2 linked regions of the Streptomyces sp. 2114.4 genome follow. The protein of the gene in region 2 interacts with the protein of the main gene of each other region in a pairwise test. Links are inferred from orthologs where the notes say so. Each region holds a gene or a part of one and is shown on either strand. Other genes may lie near its edges.

Region 1 (14,818 bases), 3.9 Mb from region 2 along the record:
CCAGCCAGGGCAGGGTGAGGCCCTGGACGAGGAGCGTGCTGAGCACCACCGCGAAGGCGATGAAGAGGATGTCGTCGCGGACCGGGAAGTCCTCGCCGCCGTCGACGCTGTACGGAATGGCCAGCGCCAGCGCCACCGAGGCCACCCCGCGCATCCCCGCCCACCACATGATGAGCGTCTCCCGCCAGCTCATCGGGATCTCCTCGTCGTAGTCGCGGCGCTTGTGCATCCGCCTGGCCAGCCAGGCGGCGGGCAGCAGCCACAGCAGGCGGACGCCGACGACCACCCCGACGACGGCGGCGCCGGCGCCGAGCAGCTGGCCCCAGCGGTGAGAGGCCGCCCCGAAGATGTTGTGCAGCTCCAGGCCGATCAGCCCGAAGGCGACACCGGTGACGAGGGTGTCGACGACCTCCCAGAAGGTGTAGCCGGCGAGCCGCCCCATCACATCGTCCGGGTCGACCGCGTACTCGGCCAGGAACAGCGCGCAGGTCAGCACCGCCAGCACCCCGGACCCGCGGAAGTTCTCGGCCAGGACGTACGCGACGAACGGCACCAGCAGCGTCAGACCGATCTGCAGGGTCGGGTCACCGAGCAGCCCCATCAGCTTGTTGGTGACCCAGCCGAGCCCCAGGCCGACCGCTATGGCGACCACCGCGGAGAGCACCAGCGAGCCGACCGCGGCGGGCACCGAGAAGGTTCCGCTGACCGCCGCCGCGAGCGCGACGTGGTACAGCACGATGGCGGTGACATCGTTGAACAGCCCCTCGCCCTCCAGGATCGACACCAGCCGGCGAGGCAGCCCGAGCTTGCCCGCGACGGCCGTCGCGGCCACCGGGTCGGGCGGGGCGACCAGCGCGCCGAGCACCACCGCTGCGGCCACCGGCATCCCGGGCACCACCGCCTGGGCGACGGCGGCGACCGCGGCGGTGGTGGCGAAGACCAGCGCCACGGCAAGCAGGAAGATCGGCCGGACGTTGGCGGTGAACTGCCGCCAGGAGGTGCGCTGCACGGCCGCGTAGAGCAGCGGCGGCAGCACCACCGGCAGGATGAACTCGGGCGGCACCTCGACGTTGGGCACGAACGGCAGCAGTGCCAGCACGGCGCCGACGAGGGTCATCAGCACCGGCGACGGAAGCCTCAGCCGGTCGCCGACCGGAACCATGACCACGGCTCCGAGCAGCAGGACGAACATCAGAGCCAGCTGGTCCACGGTGGCTACGCTCCGGGGTCGGATGCGGTCATTTTCCGACCCCAGCGTGCCATGACACGGACATGTGCCCGCCGTGTCGGCGCCCGCCCGGTGTTCTGCGCGTCAGCCGCTCTCGTCCCGGACGGTGTCCAGGGCGCGCTGCAGGTCCTCCGGGTAGGCGCTCTCGAACTCGACCCAGCGGCCGTCGGAGGGGTGCTCGAAGCCCAGCCGCATGGCGTGCAGCCACTGCCGGGTGACGCCGAGGCGCTTGGCGAGGGTGGGGTCGGCGCCGTAGGTCAGGTCGCCGACGCAGGGGTGGCGGTGCGCGGACATGTGCACCCGGATCTGGTGGGTGCGGCCGGTCTCCAGCTTGATGTCGAGCAGGCTGGCCGCGCGGAACGCCTCGATCAGGTCGTAGTGCGTGACGGACGCCTTGCCCTCGGCGGTCACCGCCCACTTGTAGTCGTGCTGGGGGTGCCGGCCGATGGGGGCGTCGATGGTGCCGCTCATCGGGTCCGGGTGGCCCTGGACCAGGGCGTGGTAGCGCTTGTCGACGGTGCGCTCACGGAACTGCTGCTTGAGCAGGGTGTAGGCGCGCTCGGACTTGGCGACCACCATCAGGCCGGAGGTGCCGACGTCGAGGCGGTGCACGATGCCCTGGCGCTCGGCGGCGCCGGAGGTGGAGATGCGGTAGCCGGCCGCGGCCAGACCGCCGATGACGGTGGTGCCCGTCCAGCCGGGGCTGGGGTGCGCGGCCACGCCGACGGGCTTGACGATCACCACGATGTCGTCGTCGTCGTGCACGATCTCCATGCCCTCGACGGGCTCGGCGATGATCTCCACGGGCGCCGCGGCCTGCGGCATCTCGACTTCCAGCCAGGCGCCGCCGGTCACCCGCTCGGACTTCATCACCTCGGATCCGTCGACCCGGACCTTGCCGGCGGCGGCGAGTTCGGCCGCCTTCGTACGGGAGAAGCCGAACATCCGGGCCAGCGCGGCGTCGACGCGCTCGCCCTCCAGGCCGTCCGGTACGGGCAGGGTGCGGATCTCGGGAATGGTGCTCACCCCACGAGTATGGCAGTCCCGTCACGGTGCCCTGCCCGGGGCCGGGGCCCGGCCCCACAGCCCCGTTGCCGGCGCCGCCAACGGCTCCTGCCCCGGCCGGCCCCGTCTCGGGGTGTCAGTCCTTGTGCACGGTCCCGTCGGGGTCCAGTCCCCGGAAGGACAGGATCACGATCAGGATGCCGCCGCAGACGATCCCGGAGTCGGCGAGGTTGAAGACCGCGAAGTGCGCCGGGGCGATGAAGTCGACCACCGCGCCCTCGAAGACCCCCGGCGAGCGGAACAGCCGGTCGGTGAGGTTGCCGAAGGCGCCGCCGAGCAGCAGCCCGAGCGCGATCGCCCAGGGCAGGCTGTAGAGCTTGCGGGCGATCCGGGCGATCACCACGATCACGGCCACCGCGATGAGGGTGAGGAAGATCGTCAGCGCCTCGCCCATGCTGAATGCGGCGCCGCGGTTACGGATCACGGTGAACTGCAGCAGCGTCCCGATGACCTGGATGGGCTCATGGTGCTCCAGTTTCGCGACCACCAGGAGCTTGCTGCCCAGGTCGAGCAGGTAGACGCAGAGCGCGACCAGCAGCAGCGCGGTGATCCGCCGCTTGCGCTGTCCGGTGCCCTGCTCCGGCTTCACCGTCTTACTCCCCTCGGATTCCTCGGCGGAATCCGCTCCGGCACCCGGCTCGGGTTCCGGCGTACCGGTGATGCGTTCGGCCTTAGCCACGTGTGAGTCCCTCAGCCCGTCGTGTCCACGGCCGGGCCATGCCCGGCTGAACCACGAGAGTACGGCACACACGTACGGGCGCGGGCGGACCGGGTGCCGTCGGCGACGCCTGCCGGCCGCTCAACGGCGTTCCTGCTTCTGCTTGCACTCCACGCACAGCGTCGCCCGGGGGAAGGCCTGCATCCGCGCCTTGCCGATGGGGTTGCCGCAGTTCTCGCAGAGGCCGTAGGTGCCCGCGTCCAGCCGGCCCAGGGCGCGCTCGGTCTGGTGGAGCATCTCGCGGGCGTTGGAGGCGAGCGCCAGCTCGTGTTCGCGGGTGATGTTCTTGGTGCCGGTGTCGGCCTCGTCGTCGCCCGCTCCGTCACCGGAGTCGCGCATCAGCCCGGCGATGGCGTCCTCGGCCGAGACGATCTCCAGCCGCAGCCGCGCCGTCTCCTCCATCAGTTCGGTCCGTGCCTCGGTGACCTCTTCGGGCGTCCAGGGGTCCTCGCCGGGCCGTACGGCAAGCTCCCCCGGCGCCGCGGCCACCCGGGCCATGGGCACCGCGGAGTCGTTGCCGTGGGCCTTGGCCGTTGCGGCCGCAGTCTTCTTCGCCACCACCGTCTTGGCTCCCGTCTTCTTAGCGGGCACCGCGGCCGTCTTGGCCGGAGCCTTCTTCGCGGTCTTCTTCGCCGCGGTCTTCCTGGCCGCCGGCTTCTTCGCGGCCGCCTTCTTCGGCGCCGCCCGTTCGGCCGTGGTCTTCCCGGGCGTGGTCGTACCGGCCGCCGTCTTCCTGGCCGCGGCCTTCTTCGGAGCTGCCTTCTCCGGGGCCGTCTTCTTCGTCGCAGGCTGCTTCGCGACGGCCTCGTCGGCAGGCGTCGTGCTCTTCTCCGCGGCGGTCTTTTTCGCCACCATGGCCGCGACCCCTTCACATATGTGACTTTGTTCGCGAATCGTGACGGGAACGATAAATCGCTGCACGCCACGCGGCAACGGGACGCACCGCCCTTCGGGACCTGCCACCCGGCCCGGACGTCCGGTCTGCCTCGTTTGTGCCCCGCTGTCCGGCCGGTAATCCGCCCACCGGCGCGGCGCCCGTCCGCTCGCCATTCGGGTCACGGCGTGCGCCCGGTGCCCGTGGCGGCGAACGGCCCCGGCACCGCTCTCGCGCCGGGCGGCCCGGACCCGTCCCGCACGGCCCGGCACCCTCCCGTACGGAGCCGGCAGCGGCCGCCTCCCCCGGCTGCCGTATATCCGGTCGGCCACTGTCGGTGCGGCCCCGTACACTGGGCCGAGCGAGAGGCATTGACGGGACGAGTAGCGCCGTACGCAGCCAGCAGCGACCCGGGGACGGTGGAAGCCCGGGGGCGTGCACGATGTGAAGATCACCCCGGAGCCGCCGGAAGAAAGCTTTGGACAGTGGGCTCCGCCCACGGGCTTGGACAGTGGGCTCCGCCCACGGGTTCGGGCAGTGGGCTCCCCCACGGCCCCCGGGCCACCCAAGGTGAGTAGAACCGGCAGCGCGACCCCAATGAGGGGGCGGTGCAGCGGCACCGCCAAGGAGGGTGGTACCGCGGGAGCGCAGGCTCTCGTCCCTCCGGACGGAGAACGCAGCAGGTGTCCGCCGGAGGAAGCCCCCGATGAGTCCGCAGCCCCAGTACCGCCAGGTACCCGCCCAGGTAGACCTCCCCGCCCTCGAGCACGCCGTGCTCGAGTTCTGGCAGGAGCAGAAGATCTTCGCCCGTACCCTCCAGCAGTCCGAGGGACGGCCCGAGTGGGTCTTCTACGAGGGCCCCCCGACCGCCAACGGCATGCCCGGCGCGCACCACATCGAGGCGCGCGTCTTCAAGGACGTCTTCCCCCGGTTCCGCACGATGCAGGGCTACCACGTCGACCGCAAGGCCGGCTGGGACTGCCACGGCCTCCCGGTCGAGCTGGCCGTGGAGAAGGAGCTGGGCTTCAACGGCAAGAAGGACATCGAGGCGTACGGCATCGCCGAGTTCAACGCCAAGTGCCGCGAGTCGGTGACCCGCCACACCGACGCCTTCGCCGAGCTCACGACCCGTATGGGCTACTGGACCGATCTGGACGCCCCGTACCGCACGATGGACCCCGACTACATCGAGTCGGTGTGGTGGTCGCTGAAGGAGATCTTCACCAAGGGCCTGCTGGTCCAGGACCACCGCGTCGCCCCCTGGTGCCCGCGCTGCGGCACCGGCCTGTCGGACCACGAGCTGGCCCAGGGCTACGAGAACGTCGTCGACCCCTCGGTCTTCGTCCGCCTGCCGCTGACGTCCGGCCCGCTGGCCGGCCGGGCCGCGCTGCTGATCTGGACGACCACCCCCTGGACCCTGGTCTCCAACACCGCGGTCGCCGCGCACCCCGACGTCACCTATGTCGTCGCCACCGACGGCAACGAGCGGCTGGTCGTCGCCGAGCCGCTGCTGGAGAAGGCCCTCGGCGAGGGCTGGACCGCCACCGGCGAGTCGTTCACCGGACGCGAGATGGAGCGCTGGGCCTATGAGCGCCCCTTCGGCCTCGTCGAGCTGGAGGGCGCCAATATCGTCGTCAACGCCGAGTACGTCACCACCGATGACGGCACCGGCCTCGTCCACCAGGCCCCGGCCTTCGGTGAGGACGACCTCAGGACCTGCAAGGCGTACGACCTGCCGGTGATCAACCCAGTGCGCCCGGACGGCACCTTCGAGGAGGAACTGCGCCTGGTCGGCGGCCAGTTCTTCAAGAAGGCCGACGAGGCACTGGTCGCCGACCTCGACGCCCGCGGCCTGCTCTTCCGGCACGTCGCCTACGAGCACAGCTACCCGCACTGCTGGCGCTGCCACACCGCGCTGCTCTACTACGCCCAGCCGTCGTGGTACATCCGCACCACCGCGGTCAAGGACGCCCTGCTGCGGGAGAACGAGAACACCAACTGGTTCCCCGAGTCGGTCAAGCACGGCCGCTTCGGCGACTGGCTGAACAACAACATCGACTGGGCGCTGTCCCGCAACCGCTACTGGGGCACCCCGCTGCCTATCTGGCGCTGCGAGGAGAACCACCTCACCTGCGTCGGCTCGCTCACCGAGCTGACCGAGCTGACCGGCACCGACCAGTCGGACCTGGACCCGCACCGCCCGTACATCGACGCGGTCACCTTCGCCTGCCCGACGTGCCAGGGCACCGCGACCCGCGTCCCCGAGGTCATCGACGCCTGGTACGACTCGGGCTCGATGCCGTTCGCGCAGTGGGGCTACCCGTACCGCAACAAGGAGCTGTTCGAGAAGCGCTACCCGGCGCAGTTCATCTCGGAGGCCATCGACCAGACCCGCGGCTGGTTCTACACCCTGATGGCCGTCGGCACGCTCGTCTTCGACAAGTCCTCGTACGAAAACGTGGTCTGCCTCGGTCACATCCTCGCCGAGGACGGCCGGAAGATGTCCAAGCACCTCGGCAACATCCTCCAGCCGATCCCGCTCATGGACCAGCACGGCGCCGACGCGGTCCGCTGGTTCATGGCGGCCGGCGGCTCCCCCTGGGCCGCCCGCCGGGTGGGCCACGGCACCATCCAGGAAGTCGTCCGCAAGACGCTGCTGACGTACTGGAACACCGTCGCCTTCCAGGCGTTGTACGCCCGTACGTCGAACTGGGCGCCCTCCGCCGCCGACCCGGCCCCGGCCGACCGGCCGCTGCTGGACCGCTGGCTGCTCGGTGAGCTGAACACCCTGGTCGAGCAGGTCACCGAGTCCCTGGAGACCTTCGACACCCAGCGCGCCGGCAAGCTCCTCTCCGCCTTCGTCGACGACCTCTCCAACTGGTACGTCCGCCGCTCGCGCCGCCGCTTCTGGCAGGGCGACGCGGCCGCGCTGCGCACCCTGCACGAGGTCATCGAGACGGTCACCCGGCTGATGGCCCCGCTCACCCCGTTCATCACCGAGCGGGTCTGGCAGGACCTGGTCGTCCCGGTCACCCCCGAGGCGCCGGACTCCGTCCACCTCTCCGGCTGGCCGGTCGCCGACCGGACGCTCATCGACCCGGCGCTGTCCGGCCAGATGCAGCTGGTGCGCCGGCTGGTCGAGCTGGGCCGGGCGACCCGCGCCGAGTCGGGGGTGAAGACCCGCCAGCCGCTGTCCCGTGCGCTGGTGGCGGCCCACGGCTTCGCGGGCCTGCCCGAGGACCTGCGCGCACAGATCACCGAGGAGCTGAACGTCAGTTCGCTGGCCGCACTGTCGGAGGTGGGCGGCTCCCTGGTCGACACCACCGCCAAGGCGAACTTCCGTGCCCTGGGCAAGCGGTTCGGCAAGGGCGTCCAGGCGGTCGCCAAGGCCGTCGCCGCGGCGGACGCCGCCGCCCTCTCGCTCGCCCTGCGCGACGGCACGGCGAGCGTCGAGGTCGACGGGGAGACCGTCTCCCTCGCCCCCGACGAGGTCATCATCACCGAGACCCCGCGCGAGGGCTGGTCGGTGGCGTCCGACGCGGGTGCCACGGTCGCCCTCGACCTGGAGATCACCCCCGAGCTGCGCCGCGCGGGCCTGGCCCGCGACGCGATCCGGCTGATCCAGGAGGCCCGTAAGAACAGCGGTCTGGACGTCGCCGACCGGATCGCGCTGCGCTGGCGGTCCACCGACGAGGAGGTGCGCACGGCGCTGACCGACCACGCCGGCCTGATCTCCGACGAAGTGCTCGCCGACGACTTCACCGCCGGCGAGGCGGACGGTTCCTACGGCCCCGCGTTCACCGACGAGAGCCTGGCCCTCACGTTCCAGCTGCGCAAGGCGTAACCGCACCCGCGGTCATACGACCTGCCGAAGCCCCCCGGTGCCACCCGCACCGGGGGGCTTCGCCGTCCCCGAGGACACCCCGGCGAGGACACCCCGGCATGGACGCCCGGCCCCGCGCAAGTACACACAAAAGGGCCGGGCCCCGAAGGAGTGTTCCCTCGGGGCCCGGCCCTGATTGCCGACTCTGCGCGCTACGCGGACGTCAGTTGTCGTCCTCGTCGATGAGGAAGCCGCGCATCGGCGACGGCGTCTGCTGCATCGGCTGCGGGCTCTGCGGCCGCACCGGAGCCATCGGCTGGGTCATCGCCGGCGACATCTGCTGCTGACCGCCGTAGGACGGACCACCGTTGGACGGACCGGCCATGGAGTGGTTGCCGCCCATCTGCTGGCCGCCACCCATGGTGTGGTTGCCGCCGCCCATGCTGCCGGCACCGGCCGACGCCATCGACGGGGACGGCGGCAGCGAAGCGGCAGCCGGGGTCCGCGGCGGGGCCAGCGAGTCGTCCGCCTGGTTCTCCAGCTGACGCAGCTGGCTCTCCAGGTAGGACTTCAGCCGCGTGCGGTACTCGCGCTCGAAGCCGCGCAGGTCCTCGACCTTGCGCTCCAGCGTCGCGCGGGCCGACTCCAGCGAGCCCATCGCCACGCGGTGCTTCTCCTGCGCGTCCCGCTCCAGCGCGTCGGCCTTGGCGCGGGCGTCCCGCTCCAGGCCCTCGGCACGGCTGCGCGCCTCACCGACGATCTTGTTGGCCTCGGAACGGGCCTCCGCGATCGCCTGGTCGGCGGTCTGCTGTGCCAGCGACAGCACGCGCGCCGCGCTGTCACCGCCCGGGCCGCCCTGCTGGCCACCGGGGCCGGGCAGCTGCGGCCCGCCGGGACCGCCCATCGGGCCGCCCATGGGACCGCCGGGACCCATCGGACCGGGGCCGTGCGGGCCCTGCGGGCCGGGGCCGTGGCCACCGGGACCAGGAGGCAGCTGCGGTGCACCACCAGGCAGTTGGGGAGGGCCACCCATCCCCTGCTGCTGCTGCGGCGGGACCGGCTGCGGACCGGATATGGCGGCGGGCACCGGAGACCCGGGTCGCTGCTGCTGCTCCTGCTGCTGGTCCGGTCCCTTGCGCAGCCCCTGCTGCTGCTGGTTCTGCGCGGCGGCGCGGGTGGCAGCGGCCAGCTTGGCGCGAAGGTCCTCGTTCTCCCGCAGGAGCCGGGTCAGTTCGGCTTCGACCTCATCGAGGAAGGCATCGACCTCGTCCTCGTCATAGCCTTCTCGGAGGCGGACGGTCGTGAACTGCTTGTTCCGCACGTCCTCGGGGGTCAACGGCATCTCTACTTCACCTCAACGTAGTCGTCGGCAATCGGCAAGACCGTATCGTTCACACCAACAACACCGACCTCACGACGGTGATCAGGATGTACACGATGATCATCAATACGAAGAAGGACAGATCGAGCGCCACGCCCCCGAGACGCAGCGGCGGGATTACCCGCCGCAGAAGCTTGAGTGGCGGATCAGTGACAGTGTAGGCGGCCTCAAGAACGACCACCATCGCCTTGCCGGGTTGCCATGAACGGGCGAACTGGAAGACATAGTCCATCACCAGCCGGAAGATCAACACGATCAGGAAGCAGTACAGCGCGATGTAGATCACCTGACCAAAGACACTCATCTCGCGCAGTCCCTCTCCCCTTGCCTTGCTCGTGTGTTGGCCTCACGGCCGCGGTGTGCCCGGTGTTGCGTCTCAGCTCTGGTTGAAGAACCCGCCCTCTGCGATACGGGCCTTGTCCTCCGCCGTGACATCGACGTTAGCAGGCGACAACAGGAACACCTTCTGCGTCACCCGCTCGATGCTGCCGTGAAGGCCAAACACCAAACCGGCCGCAAAGTCGACAAGTCGCTTCGCGTCAGTATCGTCCATCTCCGTGAGATTCATGATCACCGGAGTGCCCTCGCGGAAGTGTTCCCCGATGGTACGGGCTTCGTTGTAGGTCCGGGGGTGGAGTGTGGTGATGCGGTAGGGCTCCCGCTCGGACACAACCTTGGGCATGATCACCGGTGCGTTCTTCTCCAGATTTGGACGTTCGGGTGTGATGGATGCCACGGGGGCGATTCGCGCGGGTCGTCCGTTTTCCGCGGTGAGCGGGGCCGGTTCACGTTGCGCCGGAGGTGTCACGGCACGGACGGGTTCCTCCCTTTCGGGTGGAATTTCGGCCTGCACTGGGTGCTGTTGACGCCGCCCCCGGTCGGGCTCCGGGTCAAGCTCGGGCTCGAACTCGTCATCGGGGTCGAACCCCCGGCCGTCGTACCCATCGTCCTCCACGAGGCCGAGGTAGACCGCCATCTTGCGCATCGCGCCGGCCATTCTCTGCGTCCTCCGCTCTGTGGTGGATCGGCTCCGTCACCAGGGGCCTTGGATCCACGCGGCCTGCCCGCTTTTTGCGGGAATGACCATATTTTGTGCTGTGGTCCGACTTGCTTGGCGACGTTACCGGAGCCGTGGTCGGTCTCCGAGTACCGCAGTGCCGACGCGCACATGTGTCGCCCCGGCCGCCACGGCCTCCTCGAGGTCCGCGCTCATGCCTGCGGACACCATGGTGGCAGCAGGATGACCCGCGCGCAGGTCGGATGAGATTTCCATGAGCCGCTCGAATGCGGCGAGTTCACGTCCGGCGTACGGCCCGGCCAGCGGGGCGACGGTCATCACCCCGTCCAGCCGCAGACCCTCGGCCCCGGCGACCGCCTCGGCCAGCGCCCCGACCCCGTCGGGCGCCACCCCGCCGCGCTCACCGCGCTCCCCCGCCTCCGCATCGAGCGCCACCTGGATCAGGCAGCCCAGTTCACGCCCGGCACGCGCCGCCTCCTTGGAGAGTGCGGTCACGAGCCGGACCCGGTCGACCGATTGCACAATTCCGGCATAACCAGCCACGGAGCGCACCTTGTTGGTCTGGAGCTGTCCAACAAAATGCCAAGTAAGGGGCAAATCAGCGCATTCAGCGGCCTTGGGCGCGGCCTCCTGATCGCGGTTCTCCGCGACCTGGCGCACCCCCAGCTCCGCGAGCAACCGGACATCGCTCGCGGGGTAGGTCTTGGTGACCACGATCAGGGTCACCTCGTCACGCGGCCGGCCGACCCTGGCACATGCGGCGGAGATACGTTCCTCCACCCGGGCCAGGTTCTCGGCCAGTTGCGTCTTGCGGTCGCTGGTCACAGCTCGGCCTCCCCCAGCCATACATAGCTCGCGAGCCGTCCGGTCGTACGGTCGCGCCGGTAAGAGAAGTGGTCGGCGGATTCGCGGGTGCAGATGTGGGAATCCTCACGCACCCGTACGCCCGCCGCGGCGAGTTGGGCCCGTACCCCTGCGGTGACGTCCACCGCGGGAGTGCCCCAGCCGGTCACCGCGCGGGCCTCGGGCACCACCGCGGCGACATCGGAGCGCATCGCCTCGGGCACCTCGTAACACCGTCCGCAGATCGCCGGTCCGGTGTACGCGACGGTCCGCGCCGGCACCGCCCCCTGCTGCACCATGGCCTCGACGACCGCCGGGACCACCCCGGCGACCAGACCGGGCCGTCCCGCATGCGCGGCCCCCGCGATCCCGGCGACCGGATCGGCCAGCAGGACCGGGGTGCAGTCGGCGGTCAGCACGGCGAGCGCGAGGCCCCGGCGGCCGGTCACCACCGCGTCGACACCGGGGACGTCGTCGCCGTGCCACGGCCCGTCGACCACCGCGACTTCGCGGCCGTGCACCTGGTGCATCCAGACCACCGCGGCCGGGTCGAGGCCGAGTTCCGCGGCGGTCCGCGCGCGGTTGGCGTATACGGCCTGCGGGTCGTCGCCGACCGCGCCGCCCAGGTTGAGCTGATCGTACGGAGCGGCGCTCACCCCGCCCCACCTGTCGGTGAAGGCGAAGTGCGCGCCGCTCTCGTGGTGCTGTTGCCCTATCACTTCGGTGCTTTACGTCACTTCAGGAAATCGGGAACGTCCAGTTCCTCGGCCGCGGAGTCCGAGTACGGACGGGCCGGGGGAACCTGCGGAGCGCTCGCCGGGGGCGACGGGACCTCGCCCAGCGAGGAGGAAGAGGAGGACTCGGCCGGGGCCGGCTCCTCGTCGCGCACCGGAACCGAACCCAGTCCGCCGAAGGACGACGAACGCGGCTCCGGCGGGGTGGCCGGACGGCTCGGGGCCGGGGCGGGCTCTTCGCGCTTGGGGGACGACAGCGCCGACTGGGCATCGCGGCGGGCCGGCGGCTGGCCGCCGTCGAAGCCCGCGGCGATGACCGTCACCCGGACCTCGTCGCCCAGCGCATCGTCGATGACCGCGCCGAAGATGATGTTGGCTTCCGGGTGGGCGGCCTCGCTGACCAGCTGTGCGGCCTCGTTGATCTCGAAAAGACCGAGGTCGGAACCGCCGGAGATGGAGAGCAGCACCCCGCGGGCGCCGTCGATGGATGCCTCCAGGAGCGGCGAGGAGATCGCCATCTCCGCGGCGGCCACCGCACGGTCGTCGCCCCGTGCCGAGCCGATGCCCATGAGCGCGGAACCGGCTTCCGACATCACGGACTTGACGTCGGCGAAGTCGAGGTTGATCAGACCCGGTGTGGTGATCAGGTCGGTGATGCCCTGGACACCCGACAGCAGCACCTGGTCCGCGGACTTGAACGCGTCGAGCACGCTCACCTGACGGTCCGAGATGGACAGCAGCCGGTCGTTGGGGATCACGATGAGGGTGTCGACCTCTTCGCGCAGCTGCGCGATGCCGTCCTCGGCCTGGTTGGCGCGCCGGCGGCCCTCGAAGGTGAACGGGCGGGTGACCACACCGATCGTCAGGGCGCCCAGCGAGCGGGCGATGTTGGCGACGACGGGTGCGCCGCCGGTGCCGGTGCCGCCGCCCTCACCCGCGGTCACGAAGACCATGTCGGCCCCCTTGAGGACCTCCTCGATCTCCTCGCGGTGGTCCTCGGCCGCCTTGCGACCCACATCCGGGTTGGCGCCGGCGCCGAGTCCGCGGGTCATTTCGCGGCCGACGTCGAGCTTGACGTCGGCGTCGCTCATCAGCAGCGCCTGCGCATCGGTGTTGATCGCGATGAACTCGACGCCCTTGAGCCCGACCTCGATCATCCGGTTGATGGCGTTCACGCCACCGCCGCCGATGCCGACGACCTTGATGACTGCGAGGTAGTTCTGCGGTGCTGCCACGTCGAAGGCCTCTCGCCTCGAGTTACGTGTCGTCGCCGCACTGCGTGTGGACGCCGACTGATGCCGATGGGACGGTTCGTATCGCCGACCCGAACCCTAACGTTGAAGTTTAGGGTTACCTGTGCCTGTGTTCCTTGGTTCCAAAGTCCCTTTGGAACGAGACACTAAGTCGACAAGGCGCGCGCGTTCAACGAACACGCCGAACCTCCCGTTTTTCTTTTCACCCTATGTGATCACCCATAGTCGTAGCCATCCAGGGTGCTGGCCTGCGGCTGCACACGTCAACTCCCGGATACCGCAGGGGCACTGGGGACCGAGACGTCGAAGTGGCGCCCGCCGTGCGCCGCTTTCAGCAGCGCGGTCAGCACCTTTGCCTTTTCGGCGCCCTCTTCGCGGCTGCCCCACGCGACCGTGCGGCCGCCGGTCAGTTCGAGGGTGACGGCGTCGTAGGACCGTACACGGACCTTGCGCACGTCCTTGCGCACGGCCGCGGGCAGATCCCGGGTGACCTCGACCGCGGCGCGCCGCAACCGGTCGGTTCCGAACTGGTGCAGACTCGAGGAGTCGGAAACGGTCATTTCCAGAACCGGAACGCCCCGGGGGGCGGTGCGGACGGTGGCGAACCGGACGCCCTCGGCGTCCACTTCGACAAACTTTCCGCCCGTTCGCATCAGCAGTTCTGGCATTCTTTCGGTCACCTTCAGACCGATTGTGTGCGGCCAGGACCGCTCGACGTCCACGGTCTTGATGCGCGGCAGCCGCGCGCGCAGCCGCCGGGCGAGCGCGTCCGTGTCCACGGAGACCAGCGGCTCATTCATCGGGGCGCGTGCCGCGGCGACGACCTCATGCGGCGTCAGCACGCGGGTGCCGGTGGCCTCGACGCGTGTCACCCGGAGCCAGTTCGAGGCGTAGAGCGCCCAGACGCCGAACGCGCCGAGCAGCACCGCGACGATCGAGATGATGATCAGACTGCGGCGGCCCGGCGCGCGAAAGGGGATGCGCACCCGCCTCCATCCCGTCGCGCGGGGTGGCGCGGCGGAGGGCGGGCCGGACGGTGACTTCTTCTCGCCGCGTCGGGCGGTTGCCGGTCCGGCCACGCTCCCTGCCTTCTCTCGTGCGCTACTTGTTGTGCTGCGCGATCGCCTCGTACACCATGCCGACCAGCAGCTCGTCGGCGTCGCGGCGGCCGAACTCGGAGGCCGCGCGGGACATCTCGTACAGCCGGTGCGGATCGGCCAGGACCGGGAGCACGCTGCTTTGCACCCACTCCGGCGTCAACTGGGCGTCATCGACCAGCAGGCCCCCGCCGGCGTTGACCAGCGGCTGGGCGTTGAGCCGCTGCTCGCCGTTGCCGATGGGCAGCGGGACGAACGCGGCCGGCAGCCCGACGGCGGACAACTCGGCGACGGTCATCGCGCCCGCGCGGCAGAGCATCATGTCGGCCGCGGCGTACGCGAGATCCATCCGGTCCACGTACGGTACCGGGACATAGGGGGGCATCCCGGGCATGTTGTCCGCGTGCGGCAGTTCGTTCTTCGGGCCGACCGCGTGCAGCACCTGGATCCCCGCGCGCTGGAGGGCCGGGACGGCGGCCTGGGTGACCTCGTTCAGCCGGCGGGCACCCTGCGAACCACCGGACACCAGCAGGGTCGGGAGGTTGGGGTCGAGCCCGAAGGCGGCCCGCGCCTCGGGGCGGACCGCGGCACGGTCCAGGGTGGCGATGGTGCGGCGCAGCGGGATGCCGACGTAGCGGGCGCCGCGCAGCTTGCTGTCGGGGGTGCTGACGGCGACGAACTTGGCGTACCGCGAGCCGATCTTGTTGGCCAGGCCGGGGCGGGCGTTGGCCTCGTGGACGATGATCGGCACCCCGAGGCGCTTGGCGGCGAGGTAGCCGGGCAG
Region 2 (14,637 bases):
CTCGGCCCGCGCCCACACCACGGCAGCCCTCCGCCGCCTGGGTGCCTCCGCCTCCGTCCTCTACCGGGCAGCGGCCCTGCGCGCCCTGGCACTGGTGATCGTCCTGGCTCCGCTGACCTGGACCGTCGCAGAGATGGCCACGCTTCCGCTCGTGCACTGAGGGGGCGGGCGGACCGGGGGAGGCCGGCGCGCCGAGGGTGCGACGGCTCCCGCCCCGCCTCCGCCCGCGCCCCCCTCTCACCCGGCCCGGCCGGCCGTGCCACTGCCCCCGCCCGGAAGGTGGCGCTCGCCCCCTCAGCGGGCAAGGGCCGTGGCCTCGACCTCTATCCGCCAGTCCGGCCGGGCCAGGGACGACACTTCCAGGAGGGTGTCCGCGGGGTAGGGCTCGGACAGGAACTCCTGGCGCAGGGCGATGACATGGCCGAGGTCGGCAGCCATGTCCGTCACGAAGATGCCCACTTTCACCACGTCCGCGAGCGAGGAGCCCGCCGCCGCGAGCACGCGCTCGACGTTCGCGAACGCCTGCCGTCCCTGGGCCAGGAAATCCTCGGACACCGCCCTCCCCTGCTCGTCGATGCCGGCCTGCCCCGACACATGGATCAGTCCGCCCGCCCTGATGGCCTGTGAGATGCGGTACGGCGCGTACCAGTCCGGTGTCGTGGCGATCCGTTCGATCTCCGGCCGCTCCGGTGTCCCGGCCGTACCCTCCGCCGGCGCCGGCATCGTCGTCGTCATGGCTCTCCCCCTCAGTTCCATGCACCTGCATCACTTGCATGCGCATGCATTAGTTTCCGCTGCATGTACCCTTGCTGTCAAGGGCCCGTCGGCACACGGCAGAAGAAGGCGGAGAACGATGGACGCGGAGCACTGGGACCGGCTCGGAGCACTGCACACACGCGTCGAGCAGGAGTTGGCGAAGGCCCTGCAGCAGCACCACGGCATCGGACTGTCCGAATACCGCGCCCTCGCCAGGCTGGCCCACGCGGACGACGGCGAGCTGCGTATGCAGGAGCTCGCCGACCTCATCGGCCTCAACCAGAGCTCCGTGAGCCGCCTGGCCTCCCGCCTGGAGTCGTCCGGCCTGACCCGCCGCGACCTGTGCCCCGACGACCGGCGCGGGGTGTACAGCGTGATCACGGATCAGGGCCGGCACGTCCACGCACAGGCGCGCCCGACCTACGACGGCGCACTGCGCGCCGCGCTCGACGCCGCGGCCGCGGACGGGCACCTCGGTCCTCTGGTGGCGTCGCTGCGGTCCTAACATGACGGGCGTGTCGAATGCAGAGTCTTCAACGTCCCGCCGCTTCCCGGCCCACGACGACAACCGCGACCACGAAATCGAATCCCTCGCCGAGTTCGACCGGGTGGTCACCGCCGGCAGTCTCGCCGGACACCGCGTCCAGTCGGTCGACCTGACGGACCGTACGTTCGCGCTGCTCAGCACGGACACCACGGAGTCGGTGTTCCTCGGCTGCGTCATGGAGCCGGACGCCGCCGCCAAGATACGGGCCGGGGGCTCCCTGGTCTTCCCGCCCGTACCGGACCTGCCGTTCGACCCCTACCGTGGCAGCCTGTACGGCCCGGACGAACTCTTCGCGCAGCTGGCCGAGGCCGGCTACGACGCCACCCCGGACGCCCGCGCGTACCACTGGTACCAGGAGACCAAGTCGGACGGCGACATCTTCGCCTCGATGCTGCGCAGCATCCATGACGACGCCGTCTCGGACGCCCTCGACGAACACCTCGCCGGCGCACAGGTGGTGGGCATCATGGGCGGCCACGCCCTGCGGCGCGATGGAGCGGACTACGCGGGCGCGGCCCGGCTCGGCCGCCGGCTCACCCGGGACGGCCTGACCGTCGCGACGGGCGGCGGTCCCGGCGCGATGGAGGCGGCGAACCTCGGGGCGTACACCGCGCCCTTCGAGGACGGCATGCTCGACGCGGCGCTGGAACGTCTCGCCAAGGCACCGCACTTCACCGAGTCGATCACCGAGTGGGCGCGGGCCGCCTTCGGCATCCGGCACGACCGGCCGGGCGGCGGGGCCTCGGTCGGCATCCCCACCTGGTTCTACGGCCATGAGCCGCCGAACGTCTTCGCGACCCACATAGCGAAGTACTTCGTCAACGCGGTACGCGAGGACGGCCTGCTGGCGCGCTCCAATGCGGGCGTCGTCTTCCTCCCGGGCGCGGCCGGGACCGTGCAGGAGATCTTCGACAACGCGACACCCAACTACTACGGGTCGCGGGGCGAGCCGACCCCGATGGTGCTGGTGAACCGCGAGCACTGGACCGAGACGCTTCCCACCTGGCCACTGCTCCGCGCACTCGCGGCGGACCGCCCCATGGCGGCCAGGATCGCCCTGGTCGACTCGGTGGACGAAGCTCCCGAGGCGCTGTCCCGCCTCCGGTCCGAGGTCGCTTCCTGACCCACCGGCGGTCCCTCGCCCGCGCCGTGCCGTACCAGGGGATCGCGCCCCGGCACGGCTCCCCCGGCCGGGCCGGCGGGTTCGACCGGCGAGGCAACTCCCGTACCTAAATGCGCGTCTGCCAGGCCGGGCACGTAACAGATGGTGCACGTAACAGATGGTTTGAGACAGCGGGCGAACGGAGCTCTTGGTGATCATCGGTCTTCTGACGGCCGTGGCGGCGTCGGCCTGCTACGGCACGGGATCGGTCCTGCAGGCGGTGGGCTCCCGCAAATCCGCCCGCCGGGAGGCGGCCAAGGCCTCCACCACCGGTGTCACCCAGCACGGCGGCCCCAGCCTGTCGTCGACCGCGAAGGCGGCCGTGACCTGGGAGTTCATGGTCGGCACGGTGCTGGATTTCCTGGGGTTCGGGCTCGGTGCGCTGGCCGCCAGGCTGCTGCCGCTGTTCCTCTCCCAGACCGTGATCAGCGCCAACCTCGTGATCACGGCGGTGCTGAGCATCAAGCTCCTCGGGATCCGGCTCTCCCGGGCCGAGTGGAGCTCCATCGGCGTGGTGTGCGGGGCGTTGGTGCTGCTGGCCACGGCCGCCGGGCCGGAAGGCAGCGGCCACACCCCGATCGCCGCCCACTGGTGGCTGCTCGCCGTTTCCGTCGTGCTCATGCTCGGCGGCACGCTGATCGTGCGGCTGCTCGGGGGACGGGCCGCCATCCTCGCAGGCCTGCTCTCCGGCCTGGGCTTCGGTGCGCTCGGGGTCGGCGTACGCGTGCTGAACGGCGTGGGCCCCTTCCACCTGCCGTCGCTGCTCGGCGACCCCGCCCTGTACGCCATTCTGGTGGCCGGAATCGGGGGCATGTACCTGCACACCGTCGCCCTGCAGATCGGCTCGGTGAACGGCGCCACGGCCGCGCTGGTGGTGGGCGAGACGGTGGTCCCGGGCATTCTCGGGGTGCTGTGGCTGGGCGACTCCTCACGCCCCGGCTTCGCCTGGGTCGCCGCCCTCGGATTCGTGGTGGCCGTGGCGGGCGCCGTCGCCGTCGCCTGGTTCGGTGAGCCGGAGCCGGGGGACGGGCCCGGCGCGCCGACGGCGGATGAGGCGCAGACGGAGATGGCGGCACGCTGACCCCCGGTGTCTCACGCCCCCTGCCCCGTGCCCCGTGCCCGGGGAGCCCAGGGGCCCGCTCCGTGTAACCGGTTCGCGGCATCCGGCGTGATCAGCCCGCCGGCGCCGGCGTGATCAGCCCATCGGCTCCGGCGTGATCACGGTCAGCCCGTCGTATCCGAGGCGATCAGCCCGCCGCATCCGGCGCGCCCAGCACCACCACGTCCTGTGCCGCGAACGAGATGCCCACCCGCTCCCCCACCTCCGGCGCGTCCCGCAGGGCGCAGGCCGCCTCCACCTGGGGTCCTGCGGCCGGCTGGAGCAGCAGCGCGACATGGGTGCCACGGAAGGTACGGGCCGTGACCGTACAGGGCAGGCCCTCGGGGGCGGCGGTCAGCCGTACCCCGGCCGGGCGGACGAGCAGGCGGCACGGCCCGTCCGCCGTACCGTCCGCGACCGGCACCTTGCCCCAGGGGGTGGCAGCGGCCTCGCCCTGCACCGTCGCCGCGACCACGTTGTCGAAGCCGAGGAAGCGGGCGACGAATTCGGTGGCGGGCCGCTGCCAGACCTCCAGCGGGGTACCGGTCTGTGCGATCCGGCCGTCCTGCATCACCACGACCCGGTCGGCGAGCGCAAAGGCCTCCCCCTGGTCGTGGGTGACCGCCAATACGGTGGTGCCCAATTCACGAAAGAGGCGGCGGAGTTCGACGACCAGCCGTTCGCGCAGCCCGCGGTCGAGCTGGCCGAGGGGTTCGTCCAGCATCAGCAGGCGGGGGCGGGGGGCCAGCGCGCGGGCCAGCGCGACCCGCTGCTGTTCGCCACCGGAAAGGGAGGCCACGGCGCGCCGCTGGGCGCCCGGCAGGCCGACGAGGTCCAGCAGTCCGGCGACCGTGCGCTCCCGCTCGGCGCGTGCGGAACGCCGCATCCGCAGCCCGAAAGCGACGTTGCCCTCGACGTCGTGCTGCGGGAAGAGCTGGTGGTCCTGGAACATCAGGCCGACCCCGCGCCGGTGGGCCGGGACCCCGGACTGCTCCCGCCCCTCCAGCAACACCGCTCCCGCGTCGGCCTGTTGGAGCCCGGCGACCACCCTCAGCAGGGTGGACTTGCCGCTGCCGCTCGGCCCCAGGACGCACACGATTTCGTGCGCGGCGACGTCCAGATCCACCGCGTCCAGCGCGGGGCGTCCCGCCGTGCCGAAGCGGACGGTCACCCCGCCCAGCCGCAGCAGTTCCTGCGCCGTGGCCTTGGCCCGTGCCGTCATCTAGAACTCCCCGGAGTGGTCGAGGGGGCGCAGGCGTTCCAGTACCAGCAGGGCACCGGCGCATACCACCATCAAGAGGGTCGACAGGGCCATCGCCTGCCCGTAGTTGAGCTCTCCCGCACGTCCCAGCAGACGTGCCACCGCGACCGGCAGCGTCGGCTGGTCCGGCCGAGCGATGAAGACCGTCGCGCCGAACTCACCGAGGGAGACGGCGAAGGCGAAGCCCGCGGCGATCAGCAGGGCGCGCCGCACCATCGGCAGGTCGACCTCGCGCCACACCCGCCACGGCGAGGCGCCGAGCACGGCGGCCGCCTCCCGCAGCCGTCCGTCGACCGCCCGCAGGACCGGCAGCATCGTCCGGACCACGAACGGCACCCCCACCAGCGCCTGGGCGAGCGGCACCAGCCACCACGAGGCACGCAGATCGAGCGGCGGCGTGTCAAGACTGATCAGGAATCCGAACCCGACGGTCACCGCGGACACCCCCAGGGGCAGCATCAGCAGAGCGTCGAAGCCCCGGACGAACCGGCTGACCAGGGCCGTCCGCCCGGACGGGCCCCTGCCCAGCCGGGGGAGGGTCAGCGCGGCGGCCGCCAGTCCGCCCACCACCAGCGCGATCGCCGTGGCGGCCGCCCCGTAGGCGAGGGAGTTCCACAGGGCGTCCAGGGGCGCGACGGCGAAGGTGCTGTCGGCGTTCGCGGCCGACCGCAGCGAGGTGTAGAACACCGCTCCGTAGCCGTCCGGCCCGGCGAACGACCGCTCCACGAGGACGAGGAGCGGCACGATGAGCAGGACGGTGATGACGGTGAGCGTCCCCCACAGCAGCGTCCACTGGCCGCGGCCGCGCGGCCGGTGGGCGGTCTGCGAGGCCGGCACGAGCCGCAGGGCGGTTTCCCGGCGGCGCACCGTCCAGGCATGCAGCGCCAGCACGCCCAGCACCGCCGCGAACTGGACCATGGTGAGGACGGCGGCCGTCGGCAGGTCCAGGAACTCCGCGGTCTGCCGGTAGATCTCCACCTCCAGCGTCGCGAAGGTGGGCCCGCCGAGAATCTGCACCACCCCGAAGGAGGTGAAGGTGAAGAGGAAGACCATGAGCGCGGCGGCCGCGACGGCGGGCCCCAGGGCGGGCAGGGTCACCCTCCGCCAGGCCGCCAGCCGTCCGGCCCCCAGCATCCGCGCCGCCTCTTCCTGACGCGGGTCGAGCTGGGCCCAGAGCCCGCCGACGGTCCGGACGACCACGGCGTAGTTGAAGAACACATGCGCGAGCAGGATCGCCCACACCGAGGTGTCCAGGCGCAGGCCCCAGAGCTGGTCCAGCAGTCCGCCCCGCCCGGCCAGCGCCAGGAAGGCCGAGCCGACGACGACGGTCGGCAGCACGAACGGCACCGCCACCACGGCCCGCAGCAATTGCTTGCCGGGGAAGTCGAACCGCGCGAAGACATAGGCACCCGGCAGCGCGATCAGCAGGGTCAGCCCCGTGGAGGCCGCCGCCTGCCAGACGGTGAACCACAGCACATGCACGATGTCCGGGTCACTCAGCACGGCACCGAACCGGCCGAGCTGCCACTGCCCGCCGTCCTTGAGCCCGCGTCCGACGATCGCCACCACCGGATAGGCGAAGAACAGCGCGAAGAAGGCCAGCGGCACCGCCATCAGGCCGAGCCGCGCCGCCGTTCCCCGTACGGGCCGCGGGCGCCGGCCGCGGGCTACTTCAGAACGAGCGAGGACCACTGCTTGATCCACTGTTCGCGGTTCTTGGTGATCGTCTCGGGCGGCAGCGTCGTGGGCTTGTCGATCTTCGTGCCGTACTTGGTGAACAGCTCCGGCACCGTGGCGTCCTCACGTGCCGGGTTGACGAACATCTGCAGCGGTACGTCCTCCTGGAACTTCTTGCTCAGCAAGAAGTCCAGCAGCGCCTTACCCCCCTTCTCGTTCTTCGCCCCCTTGAGCAGGGCGCCGAATTCGATCTGGCGGAAGCAGGTGCCCGTCGCGACGCCGGTCGGCGCCTCCTTGGGCGCGGGCTTCTTGCCCAGCACCTCGGCCGGCGGGCTGGAGGCGTAGGAGACCACCAGCGGCTTGTCGCCCTTGCGCTTGCCGGCCGCGGATCCCGTGAACCGCTCGTAGTAGGCCTGTTCCCAGCCGTCGACGACCTCGACGCCATTGGCCTTGAGCTTCTTCCAGTAGTTCTGCCAGCCGGCCGGCCCGTACTTCGCGATGGTGCCGAGCTGGAAGGCGAGCCCCGGGGAGGAGGTGGCGGAGTTCTCCGTCACGAGCATCCCCTTGTACCGGGGCTTGAGCAGATCCTCGAGGGTCTTGGGCGGCGGGGTCTTGTGTCGGGCGAAGTAGCCGCGGTCGTAGTTGACGCAGATGTCGCCGTAGTCGAGCGGGGTGACGCGGTGCTCGCCCTTGTCGAGCTGCAGCCCGGCCGGCACGTCCGCCAGCCCCTTGGCCCGGTACGGGCTGAAGAGCCCTTCGTGCAGCCCGCGCGAGAGCAGCGTGTTGTCGATACCGAAGAACACATCGCCCTGCGGATTGCCCTTGGAAAGGATCGCCTGGTTGACGGCCTTCCCGGCATCCCCGCCCTTGAGGATCCTGACCTTGTAGCCGCTCTCCTTCTCGAAGGCGCTCAGGACCGACTTGGAGACGTTGAACGAGTCATGGCTGACGAGCGTGACGGTCTTGGCGTCCGCGCCCCCGCCCGGGGCACCGCAGGCGGCCAGCGCCGACATGCCGACCGCGGCGGCGACCGCCGTGGCGGTGATTCTGCTCGTGGTGCTCACTGATTTCCTCCTGGCTGGCCAGGAAGAGACGCGGCCCCGCCCGGTGTCCACGGCCCTCGGCGTCCGAGGACGCAGGGAGCGGGCCCCGGGCGGGGCGCAACAGCATGAGTGACGACCGAACTTCCTACCCGGAATGACCCGGGCGAGGTTCAAGGGTCTGCGGGCACCGTAGAGGTCTACGACGCTTCCGCACTCTCAGCGCTGTGGCGCTCCCCTGTCGGATGTGGTGCATTTGTTCGATCACACAGTACCAGCGGGCGGTCAGCGTTCCGAGGCCGCGAGCTGGCCGCAGGCGCCGTCGATCTCCTGGCCGCGGGTGTCGCGGACGGTCACCGGTACGCCGTGCGCCTCGATGGCCTGGACGAACGCCCGCTCGTCCTCGGGGCGCGAGGCGGTCCACTTCGATCCGGGCGTCGGATTCAGCGGAATGAGGTTCACATGGACGCGCTTGCCCTTCAGCAGCCGTCCCAGCAGGTCACCGCGCCACGCCTGGTCGTTGATGTCCCGGATCAGCGCATACTCGATCGAGATCCGCCGCCCGGACTTCTCCGCGTACTCCCAGGCCGCGTCCAGCACCTCACGCACCTTCCAGCGCGTGTTGACGGGCACCAGGGTGTCGCGCAGCTCGTCATCGGGCGCATGCAGCGACACCGCCAGCCGGCACTTGAATCCTTCATCGGCGAACCGCAACATCGCCGGCACCAGCCCGACCGTCGAGACGGTGATACCCCGCTGGGACAGCCCCAGCCCATCGGGTTCGGGGTCGGTCAGCCGCCGGATCGCCCCGACCACCCGCTTGTAGTTGGCGAGCGGCTCGCCCATCCCCATGAAGACGATGTTCGACAGCCGCGCGGGCCCGCCCGGCACCTCGCCGTCGCGCAGCGCACGCATCCCGTCGACGATCTGGTGCACGATCTCGGCGGTCGACAGGTTACGGTCCAGGCCCGCCTGCCCCGTCGCGCAGAACGGGCAGTTCATTCCGCACCCGGCCTGCGAGGAGATGCACATGGTGACCCGGTCCGGGTAGCGCATCAGCACGGACTCGACGAGCGTGCCGTCGTGCATCTTCCACAGCGTCTTGCGCGTGGTGTCGTCGTCACACGAGATGTGCCGGACGACCTTCATCAGGTCCGGCAGCAGCTCGGCCGCCAGCTTCTCGCGCGCCGCCGCCGGGATGTCGGTCCACTGCGCCGGGTCGTGCGCATAGCGGGCGAAATAGTGCTGCGACAGCTGCTTGGCGCGAAACGGCTTCTCCCCGATCGCGGCCACCGCTTCGCGACGCTCGACGGGACTGAGATCGGCAAGGTGCCGCGGAGGCTTCTTGGCCCCGCGCGGCGCGACGAAAGTAAGTTCTCCGGGTACAGGCATGGTGCGTCCAGTGTGGCAGATCGTTTACGGGTGCCCAGGTCGGAGCGGTGAGCGGGCGGTCACCCGCTGTGGTCCTCTGTCATGGGTGGCCGGCCGCGTCATCGATCCGGACGGCAAGAGCCCCCAGGAAACCACCAAGATCGGCGTTGTCCCACGCGGCGGCATTGGCGACATGGTCACGGCGCAGGGAGCGAACACATGACGCCGGCGCTTCTTTGCTGTCACGCGCTTTTCTGCTGCCGTTCGCAGCCGTTTCCTGCCATTCGCAGCCGTTGATATCAGTAGTGGATGTCAGCGGCCCGAGGGAGTCGCGTTCCGTCTCGGCGTTACCGCCGTAGAAGATCAACTGATCAGCCACGTCGCCGACTTTCGGCACGGAGACGACCCGGGGACAGCTTCCCGGGTGCCGGCGTTCCTGAGACTCCGGGGCTGCCGACCAGTTAGAGGCGGCACACCCTGACGGCCTGGCCCATCCTGTACGCGCCACTCCTGGAACGAGACGGGCGGGCCGACCTCCCACGAGGGCGAGCAGGATTTCTGCCGCGGCAGCATCAACTGGTCGGCTAGCATGGCACGTTGACTGTCCTACCTACTCAAGGAAGCCTGATGACCGGTCCCGGCAGCGACAGCTTCACCTGGCATCAGCTTCCGCCCTTTTTCCGAGATGCCGACACAGGCTCCATTCGTTCGAAGCGCCGCTATTTCGGCCAACTCCGCCTGACGCTCCTTCTGTTATTCCTGGCGGCAGCCGTCGGCACCACAACGCTCAAATTCAGCAGTAACGGGACCGACTGGGCGGGACTTGCCGCCTCCTTGGCTTTCATTTCCTCCATCTTGGTTCGGCTCTACATCGTGGAGCAACGAGATGAGCGGCGCTGGTACGAGTGCCGGGCCGCCGCCGAATCATGCAAGACGCTTGCTTGGCGCTACGCGGTGTGCGGAGAGCCCTTCCCTGAATCCATGCCGGCAGTCGAGGCCCGGCGCCTCTTCATCAACAGACTCCGAGAGATCAGCCTCGGCCTCGATATCGTCGATGTGTCTGCCGGACTCGACGTCAACGAGGCGATGGAACGCTGCCGTGCCGCCGGCAGAGACGAGCGGATCGCGACCTACAAAAGCAATCGCCTGATGGAACAAGTCGAGTGGTACGCACGGATGGCCAAACTGCGAGACAAGCAGTCCCGTACCTGGCGGAGTGTTGCTCTTGCTGGGGAAATGATCGGCGTCGTCGCCGGTGCGGTGAAGGCATACGGCGTGGTTTCCATCGATTTGCTCGGTGTGGTCAGTGCGGGAGTTGCCGGCATCACCGCATGGTTCCAGGCACAGCGACTGGAGACAGAAGCCTCTGCATACAGCCTGACCGCGCGGGAGATCAGGCACATCCTCTCTCTCACGGATGAATCTGCGGACGCGGAGTCCTGGGGAAAATTCGTCGACCAGGCGGAAGCCGCAATCTCGCGAGAGCACACCATGTGGGCATCGGGTCGCACGGGCAACGTGGGGCTGACAGGCTGAAGAGCGAGGGTCCGCAGACGCTGGCTCCGTTCGCGTTGTTTGTATGTTGGTGATTTCGGAAATCATGCAGCTCCGGGTCACCAGACGACTGTCCGGAGGCGCGGACAAGGCGACGCCGCCCAGGAATCTTCAGCTGCAGCCGATCGACTCGGCCGCCACCACGTTCGTCCCTACGAACCGACCGACGCGGTTGGGCGCACAGTGGGGTGAGGCGGGTGTGGAAGCCAAGTACACGCCAGGAGCCGCGGGCGCCGGGCCAGGACGCTCCAGCACCTCATGCGAAAGGGGCCCGATGCGAAAGGGGCCCGCCGCTTGGTGCGGCAGGCCCCTCGCAGGCGTCGGGAGACCGTCCCGTGCAGGGAAGCGGGGAGAGGACGAAACCGGAGGACTCGCTTCCTCCCACGGTCCCTCTTCCCCCTGCGGTCCCTGGGCTCAGCCGGACCCCACGAAGATCACGAACAGCAGCCAGACGACCGGCGCCGTCGGCAGCAGGGAGTCGAGGCGGTCCATGATTCCGCCGTGGCCGGGGAGCAGGGTGCCCATGTCCTTGATGCCGAGATCGCGCTTGATCATGGATTCGCCGAGGTCGCCGAGGGTGGCGCTGGCCGCGACCGCGAGACCGAGCAGCAGGCCCTGCCACCAGGCGCCGTGCACGATCAGGAATTCCATGCACAGGGCGCCGGCCACCATCGCGAAGAGCACCGCGCCGACGAGGCCTTCGCGGGTCTTTCCGGGGCTGATGCGCGGTGCGAGCTTGTGCCTGCCGAACCGCCAGCCGACCGCGTACGCGCCGGTGTCGCTGACGACCGTGAGCATCAGGAAGGTCAGCACCCGTTCCGGCCCGTCGGGCTCCGCCGCGAGCATCAGCGCCACGAACGTCGCGAGGAAAGGCACGTAGAACGCCGCGAAGACACCGGCGGTGACGTCCCGCAGATAGTTCTCGGGTGCCTCGGTCATCCGCCAGACGAGGACGGCCAGCGCGGTGAGCGCCATCGCCACCCAGGCGCCCTCGGCACCGCGGACATATCCGGCGGCCACCATGGCGGTCCCACCGACCGCCAGCGGCACCAGCGGCACCTTGATGTCCTTGCGCTCCGCCAGCCGCGAGGTCAGCTCCCACAGGCCCACTACGACGGCGATCGCTATCACGCCGATGAAGACAGGCTTGTAGACGAAGAGCGACGCAACGATGATCGCGCCGAGGCCGATACCGACCCCTATCGCGGCGCGCAGATTGCGGCCCGCGCTCTTCTTCTTCGGCTTCTCTGAGTCCGGCGAGCTGTCGGACCCGGAAAGAGAGGTGGGCATGGGCTCCTGCGGCTTTTCGTCGCGGAACAGGGGGCCGCTCGGTCGAGCAGCCCCCCGGTCGTCCAGGTGATCCCGGCTATCCCGGATGTTCCGATATTCCCGGTCGTCGTCCTGGTGTCCGCCCGGCCCGGGCACGAAGGGCAGCGGCCGAGTCCGGTCCGGGTCGCCCCAGTCATGCCCGGGACCCGCCGGGACGGGGGGCGCCACCCCGCGAAGCGAGGAGGCCGGCCCGTGATCGGACGGTGCCCGGTGTCCCGCGCCGGGCGGGGCGGCCCCCCAGGAAGACTCGTTCATCAGACCTCGAGGAGCTCGGATTCCTTGTGCTTGAGGAGCTCGTCCACCTGCGCGACGTACTTCGCGGTGGTGTCGTCGAGCTCCTTCTCGGCGCGGCGGACCTCGTCCTCGCCGGTTTCCTTGTCCTTGACGAGCTTGTCGAGGGTTTCCTTGGCCTTGCGGCGGACGCTGCGGATCGAGATCTTGGCGTCCTCGCCCTTGTTCTTCGCGACCTTGATGAACTCCTTGCGGCGCTCCTCGGTCAGCTCGGGGAACGTCACCCGGATGATGTTGCCGTCGTTGCTCGGGTTGACGCCGAGGTCGGAGTCGCGGATGGCCTGCTCGATGTTGCGCAGCGCGCTCTTGTCGAACGGGGTCACCACGGCCATCCGCGGTTCGGGAACCGAGAACGACGCCAGCTGGTTGATCGGCGTCATCGCACCGTAGTAGTCCGCCACGATCTTGTTGAACATCGCCGGGTGCGCACGCCCGGTGCGAATCGCGGCGAAGTCCTCCTTGGCGACCACGACGGCCTTCTCCATCTTCTCCTCGGCCTCGAGGAGGATCTCTTCGATCACCACTTGCTCCTGGTCTTTTCGGTAAGAAGCAGAGCCTCGCCCCTGCCGCGCGTCTTCTCCTGCACGGTGTCCGACCGGCAGGCCGTTGTCCATCCCCGTACCGGGGTCTTCCCCCGGCCGGGAGCTGCCGCCCGTACCGGCCGATGCCCGTACGGAACCACGGCAGTTGGGGCCGTCAGGCCCGGGTGCCCTGATCGCTGACGAGCGTGCCGATCTTCTCACCCTTCACCGCGCGCGCGATGTTGCCCTCGGCGAGCAGCTCGAAGACGAGGATCGGGAGCTTGTTGTCCCGGCAGAGCGTGATGGCGGTGGCATCGGCGACCTTCAGGTCCCGGGTGATGACCTCGCCGTATTCGAGGGCGTCGAACTTCACCGCGTCGGGGTTCTTCTTGGGGTCGGAGTCGTAGACCCCGTCCACCCCGTTCTTGCCCATCAGCATGGCCTCGGCGTCGATCTCCAGGGCGCGCTGTGCGGCGGTGGTGTCGGTGGAGAAGTACGGCATGCCCATGCCTGCGCCGAAGATCACGACCCGGCCCTTCTCCAGATGGCGCACCGCACGCAGCGGAATGTACGGCTCCGCGACCTGGCCCATGGTGATCGCCGTCTGGACGCGGGAGTCGATGCCCTCCTTCTCCAGGAAGTCCTGGAGGGCCAGACAGTTCATGACCGTGCCCAGCATGCCCATGTAGTCGGAGCGGGCGCGGTCCATGCCGCGCTGCTGGAGTTCGGCGCCGCGGAAGAAGTTGCCGCCGCCGATCACGATGGCGATCTCATAGCCGTCGCGCACCACGGCGGCGATTTCGCGGGCCATCGCGTGCACGACGTCGGGGTCGACGCCCAGTCCGCCGCCACCGGCGAATGCTTCGCCCGACAGCTTCAGCAGGAAGCGTCGCCTGCCGCCGTGGCCGGCATGGTCTGCGTGCGCGCCGTCGGCACCGTGAATCATTGAGCTCTCCTCGTGCACATACGAAGAAGGCCATTGCCGTGGGTCTGGTTCAGATCCCTGTGCGGCAATGGCCTCCTCGTCACATCTGCGGCCGGCCGTTGAGCGGCCGACTGCCTACGACCCTAGCGGGGTCGTAGGTCATTCGCTGCCTTCGCGACAGGCTCAGATGCCGACCTTGATGCGCGCGAAGCGCTTCAGGGTGACACCGGCCTCCTGCAGGACCTTCTCGACGGACTTCTTGTTGTCGAGCGCGTACGGCTGGCCGAGCAGCGTCGCGTCCTTGAAGAAGCCGTTGAGGCGACCCTCCACGATCTTCGGCAGGGCAGCCTCGGGCTTGCCCTCCGCACGCGTGGTCTCCTCGGCGACGCGGCGCTCGGCCTCGACGACCTCGGCCGGCACGTCGTCCTTGGAGAGGTACTTCGGGGCGAACGCGGCGATGTGCTGCGCAATGCCCTTGGCGACCTCGGCGTTCTCCTTGTCGAGCTCGACAAGGACACCGATCTGTGGCGGCAGGTCGGGCATGGTGCGGTGCATGTAGACCGACACGTAGCCGTCGGAGAACTGCGCGAAGCGGTCCAGGACGATCTTCTCGCCCAGGGTGGCGTTGGCCTCGTCGACGAACGCCTGGACGGTCTTGCCGGCCTCGATCTCGGAGGCGAGCAGGGCCTCGATGTCGGCCGGCGAGGTCTTCGCGATGTGCGCGGCAATCTCGTTGGCGACGGCCTGGAACTTCTCACCCTTGGCGACGAAGTCCGTCTCGCACTTCAGCTCGACGATGACACCGGAGGCGTTGTCGTCGGCGACCAGGGAGACCACGGCGCCGTTCTCGGCGGAGCGGCCCTCGCGCTTGGCGACGCCCTTCTGGCCCTTGATACGCAGCGCCTCGACGGCCTTGTCGACGTTGCCCTCGGCCTCGTCCAGGGCCTTCTTGCAGTCCATCATGCCGGCGCCGGTGAGCTCGCGGAGCTTCTTGACGTCAGCGGCGGTGTAGTTCGCCATGGTCTGTGAATCTCTTCTCGAAATCTCGAAGTCGAAAGATCTACGGGTGGACGGCGGGGGCGGCGCTTGTGGCGCCCTCCCCCG

What was found.
Region 1: the proteins of rlmN (region 2) and ftsZ interact in binary tests that used the Escherichia coli proteins (3 or more experiments, as listed by UniProt). The link is inferred for Streptomyces sp. 2114.4 from one-to-one orthologs.

What each region holds. Positions count from the first base shown.
Region 1 is NZ_FYEY01000001.1:1,982,295-1,997,112, forward strand. What follows is about bases 10,802-13,760. They hold ftsZ (cell division protein FtsZ), read right to left. Parts: upstream 12,920-13,760; coding sequence 11,684-12,919; downstream 10,802-11,683. Other genes in these bases: CFW40_RS08670 (YggS family pyridoxal phosphate-dependent enzyme), read right to left, coding at 10,802-10,953; pgeF (peptidoglycan editing factor PgeF), read right to left, coding at 10,929-11,669; CFW40_RS08685 (cell division protein FtsQ/DivIB), read right to left, coding at 13,201-13,760. In the rest of the region: CFW40_RS08625 (Na+/H+ antiporter), read right to left, coding at 1-1,210; CFW40_RS08630 (RluA family pseudouridine synthase), read right to left, coding at 1,313-2,254; lspA (signal peptidase II), read right to left, coding at 2,370-2,972; CFW40_RS08640 (TraR/DksA C4-type zinc finger protein), read right to left, coding at 3,093-3,866; ileS (isoleucine--tRNA ligase), read left to right, coding at 4,592-7,729; CFW40_RS08655 (DivIVA domain-containing protein), read right to left, coding at 7,932-9,050; CFW40_RS08660 (YggT family protein), read right to left, coding at 9,100-9,393; CFW40_RS08665 (cell division protein SepF), read right to left, coding at 9,466-10,086; more of CFW40_RS08670, read right to left, coding at 10,210-10,801; more of CFW40_RS08685, read right to left, coding at 13,761-14,016; murG (undecaprenyldiphospho-muramoylpentapeptide beta-N-acetylglucosaminyltransferase), read right to left, coding at 14,039-14,818. UniProt on the Escherichia coli protein: Essential cell division protein that forms a contractile ring structure (Z ring) at the future cell division site. The regulation of the ring assembly controls the timing and the location of cell division.
Region 2 is NZ_FYEY01000001.1:5,873,847-5,888,483, reverse strand. The notes cover bases 6,882-9,659. They hold rlmN (23S rRNA (adenine(2503)-C(2))-methyltransferase RlmN), read right to left. Parts: upstream 8,935-9,659; coding sequence 7,828-8,934; downstream 6,882-7,827. Other genes in these bases: CFW40_RS26000 (DUF4231 domain-containing protein), read left to right, coding at 9,541-9,659; CFW40_RS26005 (hypothetical protein), read right to left, coding at 9,014-9,292; CFW40_RS26015 (thiamine ABC transporter substrate binding subunit), read right to left, coding at 6,882-7,566. In the rest of the region: CFW40_RS26050 (hypothetical protein), read left to right, coding at 1-160; CFW40_RS26045 (RidA family protein), read right to left, coding at 295-735; CFW40_RS26040 (MarR family winged helix-turn-helix transcriptional regulator), read left to right, coding at 854-1,261; CFW40_RS26035 (LOG family protein), read left to right, coding at 1,263-2,426; CFW40_RS26030 (hypothetical protein), read left to right, coding at 2,617-3,546; CFW40_RS26025 (ABC transporter ATP-binding protein), read right to left, coding at 3,713-4,786; CFW40_RS26020 (iron ABC transporter permease), read right to left, coding at 4,787-6,517; more of CFW40_RS26015, read right to left, coding at 6,493-6,881; more of CFW40_RS26000, read left to right, coding at 9,660-10,449; CFW40_RS25995 (phosphatidate cytidylyltransferase), read right to left, coding at 10,882-12,051; frr (ribosome recycling factor), read right to left, coding at 12,051-12,608; pyrH (UMP kinase), read right to left, coding at 12,784-13,554; tsf (translation elongation factor Ts), read right to left, coding at 13,717-14,553.